2 linked regions of the Stappia indica genome follow. The protein of the gene in region 2 interacts with the protein of the main gene of each other region in a pairwise test. Links are inferred from orthologs where the notes say so. Each region holds a gene or a part of one and is shown on either strand. Other genes may lie near its edges.

Region 1 (6,052 bases), 2.3 Mb from region 2 along the record:
CCTGTTCAAACTGCTCCTTCCTGCGTATGGTCCGGCAAATCCTGCAGGACATGCTGAACGACGGATGGATGCGATGGCGCATGCTGTAATTCCCCATTTCCAGAACGACCGCGGCCTGGAGTCGATCGAGATCGGCGCGAAGGAGTTCCAGTGCGTGGGGGCCCGCCCGCCCTTCGACCATCCGCACGTCTTCCTGGACATGGGCGACGACAACGAGATCATCTGCCCCTACTGCTCGACGCTCTACCGCTACAACCCGGCCCTGAGCGCTCATCAGGCGGAGCCGGCCGACTGCGTCTGGGCCCCGGAAGCCGCCTGACCGACGGCTGCCGCAAGGCTCGCCCATGGCGCAGTCCCACTCCGACGCGAACCGCATCTTCATCGCCGGTGCAGGCATCGGCGGCCTGACGGCCGCCTTGTGCCTGTCGCGCCGCTCGCGGGCCGTGACGGTGATCGAGCAGGCGAGCGAGCTGCGCCCCGTCGGCTCCGGCTTGCAGCTTCCCCCCAATACGATGCAGGTGCTGCGCGACCTCGGCCTTGAGGACGCGCTTCTTCCGCATGTTGCCGCGCCTCGTGCCATCGAGGTGATGACCTGGCGCAGCGACACCCCGGTCGCCGAAATTCCGCTCGGGAAGATCGCCGAGGAGCGGTACGGCGCGCCCTATCTGGTCATTCACCGCGCAGACCTGCAGGGAGTGCTGCTGAAAGCGGCCCGCGCCTCAGCCGGCATTACCCTGCGCCTCGGCACGCGGCTGCGCGCAGCCGCGCAAAGCGCCGACGCCATCAAGCTGGAACTCGAGCACGCAGCCGAGGACACGGATCCAGACACCCCGCTCGATCACGATACGGGCGCGGCGCTGATCGGCGCGGACGGCGTCTGGTCGACCGTGCGCCGCCGCATCATGGGCCTGCGTGCCGCCGCCTTCTCCGGGCGCACCGCCTACCGGGCCGTCATCCCGGCGAGCGAGGTGCCCGAGCGCTGGCGCAACGTCACCGGCCTGTGGCTCGGCCCGCGCGCCCATGTCGTGCACTATCCCGTCGCCGGCGGCGAGCGCTTCAATCTGGTCGCCCTGGTGGAAGAGGATTGGCAGGAAGAGGCCTGGTCCGGCCCCGCCGACCGCAGCGCCCTGCTGGACCGCTTCCGCGACTGGCCGGGCAGCTGCCGCGAACTGCTTTCCCTCCCCTCCTCTTGGCTGAAATGGGCGCTGTGCTCGATGGATCCTGGCACCAGTTGGGTCGACGGGCGTTTTGCCCTGCTCGGCGATGCCGCCCACGCGATGCTGCCCTTTGCCGCCCAGGGCGCGGCCATGGCCATCGAGGATGCGGAGGCGCTGGCGCGTCATCTCGACCAGGGCGCGAGCGATGTCCCGCGTGCCCTGCGCGCCTATGAGGCGGAACGGCAGGATCGGGCCGAGCGGGTGATGCGCCTGGCACGCTCCAACGACCGCATCTACCACATGAGCGGGCCGCTGGCGCTTGCCCGCGACCTGGTGATGCGATCCTTGCCGTCGGAACGTCTTCTCGCGCGGCTCGATTGGCTATATGGATGGCGGCCTCCGGGCGCCTGATCATGCCCGCGAGCGCACCGATCCACGCCCCGACGGCGCGGGAAAAGGGGCGACAGGGACTGATCCAGGAGTGGGTGGGCATGTCGACTGACCAGGACATCGTGACCGCAGGCTTCCTCGTCATCGGCGACGAGATCCTGTCGGGGCGCACCAAGGACAAGAACATCGGCTATCTCGCCGAATATCTCACGGCCATCGGCGTCGACCTGTCCGAGGTGCGCGTGGTGCCGGATGTGGAAGACCGCATCGTCGAGGCGGTGCGCGAGTTGAGCGCCCGCTACACCTATGTCTTCACCTCCGGCGGCATCGGCCCGACCCATGACGACATCACCGCCGATTCGATGGCCAAGGCCTTCGGCGTGCCGATCGACCACGATCCGCGCGCCGTCGAGATCCTTCGCAATTTCTATCCCGAGGGCCAGCTGACCGAGGCGCGCCTGCGCATGGCGCGCATTCCGCAAGGCGCCGACCTCATCGAGAATTCCGTCTCGAAGGCGCCCGGCTTCCGCATCGGCAACGTCCATGTCATGGCCGGCGTCCCCTCGATCATGCAGGCCATGCTCGATGCCGTCGCCCCGACGCTGAAGACCGGCAAGCGCATGCTGTCGGAGGCGGTGGATGCCGACCTGCCGGAAAGCCGCATCGCGGCAAGCCTGCGCGAGATCCAGGAGGCGCATCCCGGCGTCATGATCGGCTCGTACCCTCGCTCCGTCGACGGGCGCTTCTCGACCCAGATCGTCGTGCGCTCGCGCGACGGCGACTTGCTGCAACGGGCGGCCGAGGCGGTACGCAACGCCGTCGCCGCCACCACCCGCTGACCTTTCACGTATCTGCCGAACGACAGGACCCGACCCGCATGGAAAACCCGCAAGCCCCCAAAGCCTTTCCCGTTTCCTGGGACCAGTTCCACCGCGACTGCCGTGCCCTTGCATGGCGCCTGTCGGGACAGGGCAAGTGGGAAGCGATCGTCTGCATCACCCGCGGCGGCCTGGTTCCGGCGGCCATCGTCGCGCGCGAGCTCGGCATCCGGCTCATCGAGACGGTGTGCGTCGCCTCCTATCACGACTACGAGAATCAGGGCGAGTTGCAGGTCCTGAAGACCATCGACAAGAAGGTGGTCGACCTGAACGGCGGCAAGGGGTCCGGCGTGCTGGTCATCGACGACCTGGTCGATACCGGCAAGACCGCGCGCGTCGTTCGCGAAATGTTGCCCGAAGCGCATTTCGCCACCGTCTATGCCAAGCCGATGGGCCGTCCGCTGGTCGACACCTTCGTCACCGAGGTCTCGCAGGACACCTGGATCTATTTCCCCTGGGACATGGGCTGGCAGTTCCAGCCGCCGATCGCCACCAGCACTCAGGGCTGAAGAACCCTGCGTCAACTTTACCACATAGCTCCCCGGCGGGTGCAGGCCAGCCCTGCACTCGCGGGAAAGTTATTGCCCTGCCCATATTTCGGCGCAATTTCTCAGCCTATAACCCCGTTATGACACACGAGATTCTCCAGCGCGCCGGTTCCCTTCCCGCTTCCGGCAACACCCTCATGTCGCGTCGCACCGCTTTGGTCGGTCTCGGCGCGATGGCGCTTGCCGGCTGCCAGAGCACGGGCAACAACCCGCGCATCCAGGCAGCATCGGCGACGGCACCGGCCCCGGTGATCGACCCGTACTACCTGCAGATGTACGCGGCGATGCCGAACGAGAAGTTCCCGATCCCGGCCGTGGACCTGCGCCGGGTCAATCCGGTCTACTTCCGCCAGGTGGTGCCCTACCGCACCCAGGAACGCGCCGGCACACTGGTGGTCGATACGCCGAACCGGTTCCTCTATCTGGTGATGGAGAACGGACAGGCCTTGCGCTATGGCGTCGGTATCGGCCGCGCCGGCTTCGACTGGGGCGGGCGTGCCCGCATCGCCTACAAGCGCGCCTGGCCGCGCTGGACGCCGCCGGCCGAGATGATCGCCCGCCAGCCGGAGCTGGAGCCCTATCGCAACGGCATGGAGCCGGGGCTCGACAACCCGCTCGGCGCCCGTGCGCTCTACATTTTCGAGGGCAACCGCGACACGATCTACCGTATCCACGGCACGATGGAATACTGGACCATCGGCAAGGCGGTCTCTTCGGGCTGCGTGCGCCTGATGAACCAGGACATCATCGACCTTGCCGCGCGCGTGCCTAACAACACGCCGATCGTCGTCCTGCAGGACAATAGCGGCGTCGCCTGACGGCAGCGGCCGCATTTTCCCACCGAATACACAAGATGCTGGCGGGCCCGTTGCAACGGGCCCGTTTTCGTTATGGCAGCAGGGTTACCCGCTGCTCGGCGATGATTTCCTCCGGCGTGATCCGGCAGCCGATCGCATAGGCCTCGACGCCCCGTTCCCGCGCCGCCGCAAAGGCTGCGGCATAGGCCGGGTCGAGATCGCCGGCAAAGGAGAGGCGGTCGCAGTCCGGTCGCTGCACGAGGTAGACCATCGCCGCGCGCGAACCTTCCGCCACCATGTCTCCCATCTCGACGAGATGCTTGGCACCGCGCGCAGTCACCGAGTCCGGAAACTCTGCGAGGCCCGCCTGCCGCATCAGGTGAACGTTCTTGACCTCGACATAGACCGGACGGCCGTCAGCCCCTTCAAGCAGGATATCGATGCGCGAGTTGCGGCCGTATTTCACTTCGCGGCGCAGCCCGGTGAAACCGGCCAGTTCCTCGATCAACCCGGCACGCAGCGCCTCCTCGACCAGGCCGTTGGGATGAGCGGTGTTGATGCCGACCAGCGCTCCGTCGGCCTCCACGATCTCCCAGGAATATTTCAGCTTTCGCGCCGGATTGTCGGACACCGACAGATAGACCCGCGCGCCGGGCTCGCGCAGTCCCAGCATCGAGCCGGGATTGGCGCAGTGGGCCGTCACCTCCTCGCCGCTGTCGAGAACAACATCGGCAAGGAACCGCTTGTAGCGCTTGACCAGGCGGCCGGGCACGAGAGGAGTGGCAAAACGCAATGGAAACTCCGGACAGTTGAACGGGCTCAGCGCGACCAGAAGTCGGGATCGAGCAGCACCAGCACGGTGAACAGTTCGAGCCGGCCCATCAGCATGGCAAAGGACAGGATCCACTTCGCCCCATCGGGCAGCGGTGCGAAGTTGCCGGCCGGGCCGATGATCGGGCCGAGACCGGGGCCGACGTTGGAGACCGCCGTTGCCGCCGCCGACAAGGCGGTGACGAGGTCGAGGCCGAAGCCGGACAGCGCCAGCGTGATCGTGCCGACGGAGCCCATGTAGACAACGAGAAAGGCCAGGACCGAGAAGGACAGCTCCGGCGTCAGGCGGGTATTGGCGTATTGTTCGGACATCACCCGGTTCGGCCGGACCATCCGCCGCACATGCGCCCGCACGGTGCCGAAGAACACCAGAAAGCGGAAGATCTTGATACCGCCGGACGTGGAACCCGTGCAACCGCCGACAAAGGTCAGCAGCAGGGCAAGGCCTATCACCGGCGGGCCCCAGGTGGTGTAGTCGCCCATGGCGAAACCCGTCGTCGTGATGATCGAGACGATGTTGAAGGTGGAGGCCAGCAGCGCCTCCGAGAAATTCATCTCCAGCGCCGCCCCGAGATAGACCGTCACCGCCAGCGAGGTCAGCACCACCAGGCCGAGCAAGGCACGCACCTGCGGGTCGTTCCACAGCACCAGCGGCCGGCCGCGCAGCGCCTGGATGATAAGAACGAAAGGCATCGCACCCATCAGCATGAAGGTCACCGCGACCCAGCCGGATGCAGGGTTGGTGAAGAAGGCGAAGGACGCATCATGGGTGGAATAGCCGCCCGTCGAGATCGTCGCCATCGCATGGTTGATCGCATCGAACACCGTCATGCCGGTCAGCAGGAAGGCCAGCACGCAGACGAAGGTCAGGAACAGGTAGGTGATGCCGAACAGACGGATCAGCTCGACCGAGCGCGCGACGATCTTCTCGCTGCGGTCCGAGCTTTCGCTCTGAAAGAGCTGCATGCCGCCGATCCGCAGGAACGGCAGCAGCACGATGGCCATGACGACGATGCCGACACCGCCCATCCATTGCATCAGGGAGCGCCAGACCAGCAATCCGGGGGGCAAGCTGTCGAGGCCGGACAGCACGGTCGATCCGGTCGTCGTGAAGCCGGACACCGCCTCGAACACCGCATCCGCATACCCGATGCCGAGCCACAGGAACGGCAGCGCTCCGAAGGCCGGCAGCGTCAGCCAGGACAGCGTCGTCAGGATGAAGGTCTGGCGGATGTCGAGCCCTTCGGTCAGCGCACCGCCGACGGCGACGGACAGCAGCAGGCCGATCAGGCCGGTGATCAGCGCCGACATGACAAAGGCCTGCCAGTCGGCATTGCGCGCGGCGACGTCGACCATCGCCGGGATGAGCATGGCTGTCGCCAGGCCCACATAGAGGAAACCGAGGACGTTGAGCACGGGGCGAAGCGAAATCACGGAATGGCGTCTTTCGT
Region 2 (8,002 bases):
AGGCGGCCTTCGCCGTCACGCTCGGCGGCGTCCTGATCGGCCTCGTCGCCGTCAAGGCGCCGGGGGATCTGGCAGACCATCCGGACTGCCCCTCGCTCGGCTACTGGATCGGCCGGCCGTTCCAGGGCTTCGGCTATGCCGGCGAGGCCGCAGCGGCCGCGCTCGGCTGGGGCTTTGCCGCCCATGACTGCAAGGCGATGGCGGCGCGGGCCTTCGCCGACAATACCGCCTCGCTCAAGGTGCTGCACCGCCTCGGCTTTCGCGAGACGGGGCGGATGATGCGGTTCTCGCTGGCGCTGGGGCGCGAGGTGGAGAACGTGGTGCTGCGGCTGGAACGCAAGGATTGGCGCGGCGGCGAGGCCGGCGCCGGTGCGCGGATGGAGGCGGCGGCGGTATGAGCGCGCTCGTCCATCCCGTGCTGAGGAGCGCGCGGCTGACCCTGCGCGCGCCCGTCGCCAGTGATCTCGACCGGCTTGCAAAGCTGGCGAACGATGCCGATATCGCGCGGATGCTGGAGCGCATGCCGCATCCCTATTCGCGCGCGGACGGCGAGGCCTGGCTTGCCGGCATCGGTGGTGATCCGGCAAAACTCGAATTCGCCATCGACGACGGCAGCGGGTTCATCGGAGGCCTGTCGCTGCGCGGATTGGACGAAACGCCGGTGATCGGCTATTGGCTTGGCCGGCCCTATTGGGGGCACGGCTACATGAGCGAGGCTGCCGGCACCGCGCTTGCCTGGATTTTCGGGGAGACCCGGATTTTCGGCGCAGGAAGCGCGCAGGCCGTGGAAGCCCGCGCGATGACAGAGAATACCGCCTCGCGGAACGTGCTGACAAAGCTCGGCTTCCGCGATATCGGCGAGACGGACTGCGCGAGCCTGGCCTGCGGGACAAGCCGGCCGGCGCGGCGCTACCGGCTCGACCGCACGACATACGAGAACCGGAACCGGGGACATGCCCCGGGCAAGGCCTGACGACCGGCCCGACGGGCCAGCAGAAAGACGCGACGCATGAAGTTCCTCGACCAGGCCAAGATCTATGTCCGTTCCGGCGACGGCGGCGCGGGTGCCGTGTCGTTCCGGCGGGAGAAGTATATCGAGTTCGGCGGCCCCGACGGGGGCGATGGCGGGCGCGGCGGCGATGTCTTCGTCGAATGCGTCGACGGGCTGAACACGCTGATCGACTTCCGCTTCGCCCAGCATTTCAAGGCCAAGACCGGCATGCACGGCATGGGCCGCAACCGCACCGGCGCCAAGGGCGACGACGTGGTGCTGCGGGTGCCGGTGGGCACGGAGATCCTGGAAGAGGACAACGAGACGGTGCTGGCCGACATGACCCGCGTCGGCGAGCGGCTGCTGCTGCTCAAGGGCGGCAATGGCGGCTTCGGCAACGCGCATTTCAAGTCGTCCACCAACCAGGCGCCGCGCCATGCCAATCCCGGCCTCGAAGGCGAGGAGAAGTGGATCTGGCTGCGGCTGAAGCTGATCGCCGATGCCGGCCTCGTCGGCATGCCGAATGCCGGCAAGTCGACCTTCCTCGCCGCCGTCTCGGCGGCCCGGCCGAAGATCGCCGACTATCCCTTCACCACGCTGCATCCCAATCTGGGCGTGGTCGAGATCGACGGCAACGGCTTCGTGCTCGCCGACATTCCCGGCCTGATCGAGGGCGCGCACGAGGGCATCGGCCTCGGCGACCGGTTCCTCGGCCATGTGGAGCGCACGCGCGCGCTGCTGCATCTGGTCGACGGCACCCAGGAAGACCCGGGCGAGGCTTACCGCGTGGTGCGCGGGGAGCTGGCCGCCTATGGCGCCGGGCTCGACGAGAAGCCGGAAGTGGTGGCACTGTCGAAGGTCGACGCGCTGGACGAGGAGACCCGCGCGGAGCGGGCCGCGATCCTGGAGGAAGCCTGCGGCCAGAAGCCGCTGCTCTTGTCCTCGGCGAGCGGCGAGAATGTCGACCGGGGCCTGCGGATGATCCGCCGCGCCATCGACCGCGACCGCGAGCAGGAAGCGAACTCCGTGCCGCAGATGCCGAGCGAGCCCTGGCGCCCGTCGTAAGGCGCCAGGCACGGGAAGCGGACACGACGCGACAGGACGCAAGGCGATGGCGACAGCCCGCCGAAGACAGGAAACCAGGCCCGCGATGAAGACGGGCCGCAACGGAGGGGCCGTGATGGGCCGACCATGACCGGGAGCGCCTTGGCGGGCGCGCGAGGGCGTCCCGCCCCACCCTCCCCTGTCTTCCGCGCGCGCCTGCAACGGGCCGCGCACCCGAACTGACGGACCACACCCGATGTCCACCCCCCTCTCCGATTCGCTGTCCGCCCTGACGGACAGCGACAGCAAGGCCGGCACCGCAAAAGCTGCCGGCCGCCTCTCCTCCCACCGCCGCCTCGTCGTCAAGATCGGCTCGGCCCTGCTCGTCGAGGACGGCAGGCTCAAGCGCGACTGGCTCGACGCGATGGCCGACGACCTCGCGATGCTGGCGCGGGCCGGCACGGAGCTCATCGTCGTCTCCTCCGGCGCCATCGCGCTGGGGCGCGGCGTCCTCAAGCTGCCGCGCGGACCGCTCAAGCTCGAACAGGCGCAGGCCGCCGCCTCGGTCGGCCAGGTGGCGCTGGCCCAGGCCTATGCCGAAGCGCTCGGCGCGCGCGGGCTGACCGCCGGCCAGGTGCTGCTGACGCTCGGCGACACCGAGGAGCGGCGACGCTACCTCAACGCCCGCGAGACGCTGGGCACGCTGCTGAAGCTCGGCGCCGTTCCCATCGTCAACGAGAACGACACGGTCGCCACCTCCGAGATCCGCTACGGCGACAACGACCGGCTGGCGGCGCGCGTCGCCACCATGGCCAGCGCCGACTGCCTGGTGCTCTTGTCGGATGTGGACGGGCTCTATACCGCGCCGCCCGCCAGCAATCCGGATGCGGTGTTCCTGCCCGAGGTCGCGGCGATCACCGGCGAGATCGAGTCCATGGCGGGCGCTGCCGGCTCCGAGCTGTCGCGCGGCGGCATGCGCACCAAGATCGACGCGGCCAAGATCGCCACCTCCGCCGGCACGACCATGGCGATTGCCAGCGGCAAGCGGATGAACCCGCTGGCGCATCTGGAAGCAGGCGGCCGGGCGACGTGGTTTCTCGCAAGGTCGACACCCGCCACCGCCCGCAAGGCGTGGATCGGCGGCCATCTGGAGCCGCGCGGCGCGCTGCATCTGGACGCGGGCGCGATCCGCGCGGTGGAATCGGGCCGCAGCCTGCTGCCGGCCGGCATCCGCCGGGTGGAAGGCGACTTCAACCGCGGCGACGCGGTGCGGCTGGTGGCCCCGGACGGGCGCGACATCGGCCGCGGGCTGGTTGCCTACGACCACCCGGAGGCGGGACTGATCCTCGGGCGCAACAGCCGCGAGATCGAGACGATCCTCGGCTATGCGGGCCGGGCGGAGATGGTGCACCGGGACGATCTCGTGCTAAGCGGGCAGACTGGAGAGACGGCAACGGGAGGCGGCAGCGATGCTTGAACGGGTGGCGAAGACCGACATCGCGGGACTGATGCGGCAGATGGGCCGCGAGGCCCGCGCGGCGTCGCGCCGGCTGGCAACGGCCGATGCGGCAACGAAGAACGCAGCCCTTGCGGCGATGGCCGAAGAGGTGCGCGCAGCCACCGCCGAGATCCTCGCCGCGAATGCGCAGGACATCGCCGCGATGACGGAAGGCGGCCAGACCGCCGCCTATCTCGACCGCGGCACGCTGACAGAGGACCGCGTCGAGGCGATTGCCGCCGGCATCGAGGCGGTGGCGGCGCTGGACGATCCGGTGGGTGCGGTGATCGCCGCCTGGGACCGGCCGAACGGGCTGCATATCGAGCGCGTGCGCACGCCGCTCGGCGTCATCGGCGTGATCTACGAGAGCCGGCCCAACGTGACGGCGGATGCCGGCGCGCTGTGCCTGAAGGCCGGCAATGCGGTGATCCTGCGCGGCGGCTCCGATACGATCCGCTCCAACCTCGCCATCCATGCCGCGCTGGCGCGCGGGCTCGCCCGTGCCGGCCTGCCGGAAGCGGCGATCCAGGTGGTGCCGGTGACCGACCGGGCCGCCGTTGGCGAGATGCTGGCCGGCCTGGAGGGCACCGTCGACGTGATCGTGCCGCGCGGCGGCAAGAGCCTCGTCGCCCGCGTGCAGCAGGAAGCGCGCGTGCCGGTGTTCGCGCATCTGGAAGGCCTCTGCCACATCTTCATCGACCGCAGCGCCGATCCCGAGATGGCGCTGAAGATCGCGGTCAACGCCAAGATGCGCCGCACCGGCATCTGCGGGGCGATGGAAACGCTGCTGATCGACCGGGCCGTGGCGGACACGCTCATGGTGCCGATCTGTACCGCGCTGATCGAGGCGGGCTGCGAGGTCCGGGGCGACGCGGACGTTTGCGCTGCCGTGCCGCAGGCGCGCGCGGCGACCGAGGACGACTGGCGCACCGAATATCTCGACGCGATCCTTGCCGTGCGCGTCGTCGACGGGCTGGAGGCGGCCATCGAGCATATCGAGAGTTACGGCTCGCATCACACCGACGGCATCATCGCCGAGGACCCGCAGGCGGTGGCGCGGTTCTTCGCCGAGGTGGATTCGGCGATCCTGACGCACAATGCCTCGACCCAGTTCGCCGATGGCGGCGAGTTCGGCATGGGCGCGGAGATCGGCATCGCCACCGGGCGCATGCATGCGCGCGGGCCGGTGGGCGTGGAGCAGCTGACGAGCTTCAAGTACCGGGTCCACGGCACCGGGCAGGTGCGCCCCTGAATGGACCCTCGGCTCGCCATTCCGCATGCCGAGCCGGGCAATCGCATCGGCCTGTTCGGCGGCTCGTTCAATCCGCCGCATTCCGGCCACCGGCTGGTCGCCGACATCGCGCTGGCGCGGCTCGGGCTCGACCAGCTGTGGTGGCTGGTGACGCCGGGCAACCCGCTGAAGGACCATTCGGAGCTGGCGCCGCTGGCCCGGCGGCTGGATGCGGTGGAGGCGATCGCCCGGCATCCGCGCATGGTGGTGACCGCGCTGGAGACGCAGCTCGGCACCGCCTATAGCGCGCGCACGCTGGCCCGGCTGACGCAGCTGCGCCCGCGGCTCAAGTTCGTCTGGGTGATGGGGGCGGACAATCTCGCCGGCTTCCACCGCTGGCAGGACTGGCGCGGCATCTTCGCCCGCGTGCCCATCGCCGTGGTCGACCGGCCGGGCGCGACGCTGCCCGCGCTCGCCTCGCCGGCGGCGCAGAGCTTTGCCGCCTGTCGCCTCGACGAGACGGATGCACGGCTGTTGCCGGGCATGGCGCCGCCGGCCTGGACATTCCTGACCGGGCCGCGCGATGCGTCTTCTTCCACCCGGATCCGTGCCAGTGCGAAAGCAGGGCGATAAGGAACCGTTCGGCACGTTGCCGGAGATGTCTTGAAAACGCCACCAACGAGGGCCACTCTTTTACTTGCGCCGGAAGAGTCGCGCCGTACCGCGTTTCGGCGTACAAGGCCGGATAACGGACGATCTGCCGAAGGCAGGACGTCCCTATCCATCGGGCCGCTGCCCAAGCGGATGCACCTTGCGGTGCAGCCACGGCACGCGGCCGGACGAACCGGATGAAAGGCAATCCGTCTGAGTATGACCTTCGAAACCGAGGCGCCGGCTTCCACCGCCCCTCGTCCCGCAGCAGCCGCCACGCAGCAGCGTGCGGGCCTGCTCGATAGCGTCCTCGCCTCGCTGGCCGATTCCAAGGCCGAGGACATCGTCACCATCGACATCACCGGCAAGTCGCCGATGGCCGACCAGGTCATCGTCGCCTCGGGCCGTTCGCACCGGCATGTCGGCGCCATCGCCGATCACCTGCTGCGCGACCTGAAGGATGCCGGCCACGGCAATGCCCAGATCGAGGGCGCGCCCCAGTGCGACTGGGTGCTCATCGACGCGGGCGACGTGATCGTCCATGTGTTCCGCCCAGAGGTCCGCGCCTTCTACAATATCGAGAAGCTGTGGTCCGTGGACGACGTGAGCGCGCCGGTACACTACGCCGGCTGACGCCGGCCACAGGTGACGGGACGGACAGGACCGGATCCCGCCGGGCCTCGCGCCGGCGGGACAGAGGCTTTGTGCCGCCTGCCGCACCGTCGACGCCGATCCGAACGCGGCCCCGAACCCGGCCCCCGACGCCGATCCGAACGCGGAAAGCCCCTGCTCGCCCATGCGCCTTCACATCGCCTGCATCGGACGCATGAAGGCCGGCCCCGAGCGCGAGCTGTTCGAGCGCTACGGCTCGCGCATCGACAAGGCCGGACGGGGGGTCTCGCTCGGCCCGCTGTCAGTGACGGAGCTGCCCGAATCGCGCAGCCCCCGCGCCCAGGACCGCAAGGCGGAAGAGGCCCGCGCGCTGCTGGCCGCCCTGCCGGCGGGCGCGGCGATCGTCTGTCTCGACGAGACCGGGCGCGAGATGACAAGCGAAGCCTTCGCCGCCGAGCTGGAAAAGATCCGCGATGCGGGAACCGCCGACCTGGCGCTGGCCATCGGCGGCCCGGACGGCCACGGCGAGCCGCTGCTGGAGGCGGCGCGGATCAAGCTCGCCTTCGGCCGCATGACCTGGCCGCACCAGATCGTGCGGGCGCTCGCCGCCGAACAGCTCTACCGGGCCGTGACCATTCTTTCGGGCCACCCCTATCATCGGGGTGCATGAACGGGAGCAGGCGTGACGCAGCGGACTGCCCGTATTCCGCCCTATTTCTCGTCTAGGCCTTCTTTCCGCAGGCAGGAGTGAAGGGTTTACCATTCGTTAGGGTTGACGTTTCTTTAACGTCCCTGGGGCAAGCTGGTCATCCTTAGTCGGCCCGTCCCGGGCTCCCCGTGTCCCATGAGACCGCTTCGGCAAGGCCGCTGGCGGGTCGCAGGGCGAACGGTGAACGCACGACCAACTGCCGAGAGCCATGCGGACAGGTCATCTGCTGCTGATCCTTCCTCTCGCCGTCGCGCTTGCGACAGGCGTGTTGCCGCAAGGGCCCGGACAGGGCCTGGCAAGCGAGGAACAGATCGAGACGGCGCAGGAGCCGTCCGCCGCTGCCGGCCCGTCGACCGGCCCGGCCTCCGAACCGGAGAGCCTGGCCGACCGCAAGGCCCGCCGCGAAGAAGAACTGTCGACGCTGACCCGCGACCTGTCGCTGTCGGCCGACCGGCAGGCAGCGCTGGCGCGGGAAATCCGTGCCATCGAGCGCGACCGGGAAGCGCTCAATGCCGATCTTTTGCGCACGGCGCAAAGGGTCACCCGGCTCGAGGAACAACTGGCGTCGACGGAATCCCGTCTGCGGCGCCTGGGAGAGAACGAGGACGCAGTGCGCGCATCCCTGGTCAAACGACAGGACGTGCTGGCCGAGGTGCTCTCGGCCCTGCAGCGCATCGGCCGGCATCCGCCGCCGCCGCTTGCGGTGCGCCCGCGCGATGCGCTCGGCGCCGTGCGCAGCGCCCTGCTGCTCAACGCGGTGATGCCGGAGCTGCATGTGGAAGCGCAGGCGCTGGCGAGCGACCTCGCCTCGCTGCGCCAGCTCAAGGTGTCGAGCGCGGCCGAACGCGACCGGCTGGTCGCCGACGGCCAGCGCCTTGCCGAGGAGCGCACCCGCGTGGAACTGCTGGTCGCCTCGAAGAAGCGCGACCGCGAGAGAAGCGAGGCGGAACTGGCGCAGGAGCGCGACCGCTCCCGCCAGCTCGCCGAGGACGCGGGCACTCTCAAGGAATTGATCGCGACGCTGGAGCGGGACATCGCCAGCGCGCGGAATGCGGCGGAAGCCGCTCGCAAGGCCGACGAGGCCAGGCGCAACGCACCGCCCCCGTCCGATCCGTTCAGCGATCCGGGACGGCTGGCCCCGGCCATCGCCTTTGCCCAGGCGAAGGGGCGCATCGGCGCGCCCGTGGCCGGAACGGTGCTGAGGGATTTCGGGGCGCAGGACGGTTTCGGCGGCACCACGCAGGGCCGCTCCATCGCCACCCGCAC

What was found. Proteins that work in one complex are often made in the same cells at the same time.
Region 1: the proteins of GH266_RS16005 (region 2) and sfsA interact in binary tests that used the Escherichia coli proteins (3 or more experiments, as listed by UniProt). The link is inferred for Stappia indica from one-to-one orthologs.

What each region holds. Positions count from the first base shown.
Region 1 is NZ_CP046908.1:1,119,762-1,125,813, forward strand. Bases 2,713-5,504 are described here. They hold sfsA (DNA/RNA nuclease SfsA), read right to left. Parts: upstream 4,564-5,504; coding sequence 3,862-4,563; downstream 2,713-3,861. Other genes in these bases: gpt (xanthine phosphoribosyltransferase), read left to right, coding at 2,713-2,934; GH266_RS05400 (L,D-transpeptidase), read left to right, coding at 3,111-3,791; GH266_RS05410 (TrkH family potassium uptake protein), read right to left, coding at 4,590-5,504. Outside these bases: GH266_RS05380 (zinc-finger domain-containing protein), read left to right, coding at 74-319; GH266_RS05385 (FAD-dependent monooxygenase), read left to right, coding at 345-1,568; GH266_RS05390 (competence/damage-inducible protein A), read left to right, coding at 1,649-2,386; more of gpt, read left to right, coding at 2,425-2,712; more of GH266_RS05410, read right to left, coding at 5,505-6,035. UniProt on the Escherichia coli protein: Binds to DNA non-specifically. Could be a regulatory factor involved in maltose metabolism.
Region 2 is NZ_CP046908.1:3,403,940-3,411,941, reverse strand. What follows is about bases 2,646-5,644. They hold GH266_RS16005 (glutamate-5-semialdehyde dehydrogenase), read left to right. Parts: upstream 2,646-3,504; coding sequence 3,505-4,785; downstream 4,786-5,644. Other genes in these bases: rsfS (ribosome silencing factor), read left to right, coding at 5,635-5,644; GH266_RS16000 (nicotinate-nucleotide adenylyltransferase), read left to right, coding at 4,786-5,397; proB (glutamate 5-kinase), read left to right, coding at 2,646-3,512. Outside these bases: GH266_RS16025 (GNAT family N-acetyltransferase), read left to right, coding at 1-398; GH266_RS16020 (GNAT family N-acetyltransferase), read left to right, coding at 395-973; GTPase ObgE, read left to right, coding at 1,010-2,056; more of proB, read left to right, coding at 2,292-2,645; more of rsfS, read left to right, coding at 5,645-6,048; 23S rRNA (pseudouridine(1915)-N(3))-methyltransferase RlmH, read left to right, coding at 6,212-6,697; GH266_RS15985 (murein hydrolase activator EnvC family protein), read left to right, coding at 6,945-8,002. UniProt on the Escherichia coli protein: Catalyzes the NADPH-dependent reduction of L-glutamate 5-phosphate into L-glutamate 5-semialdehyde and phosphate. The product spontaneously undergoes cyclization to form 1-pyrroline-5-carboxylate.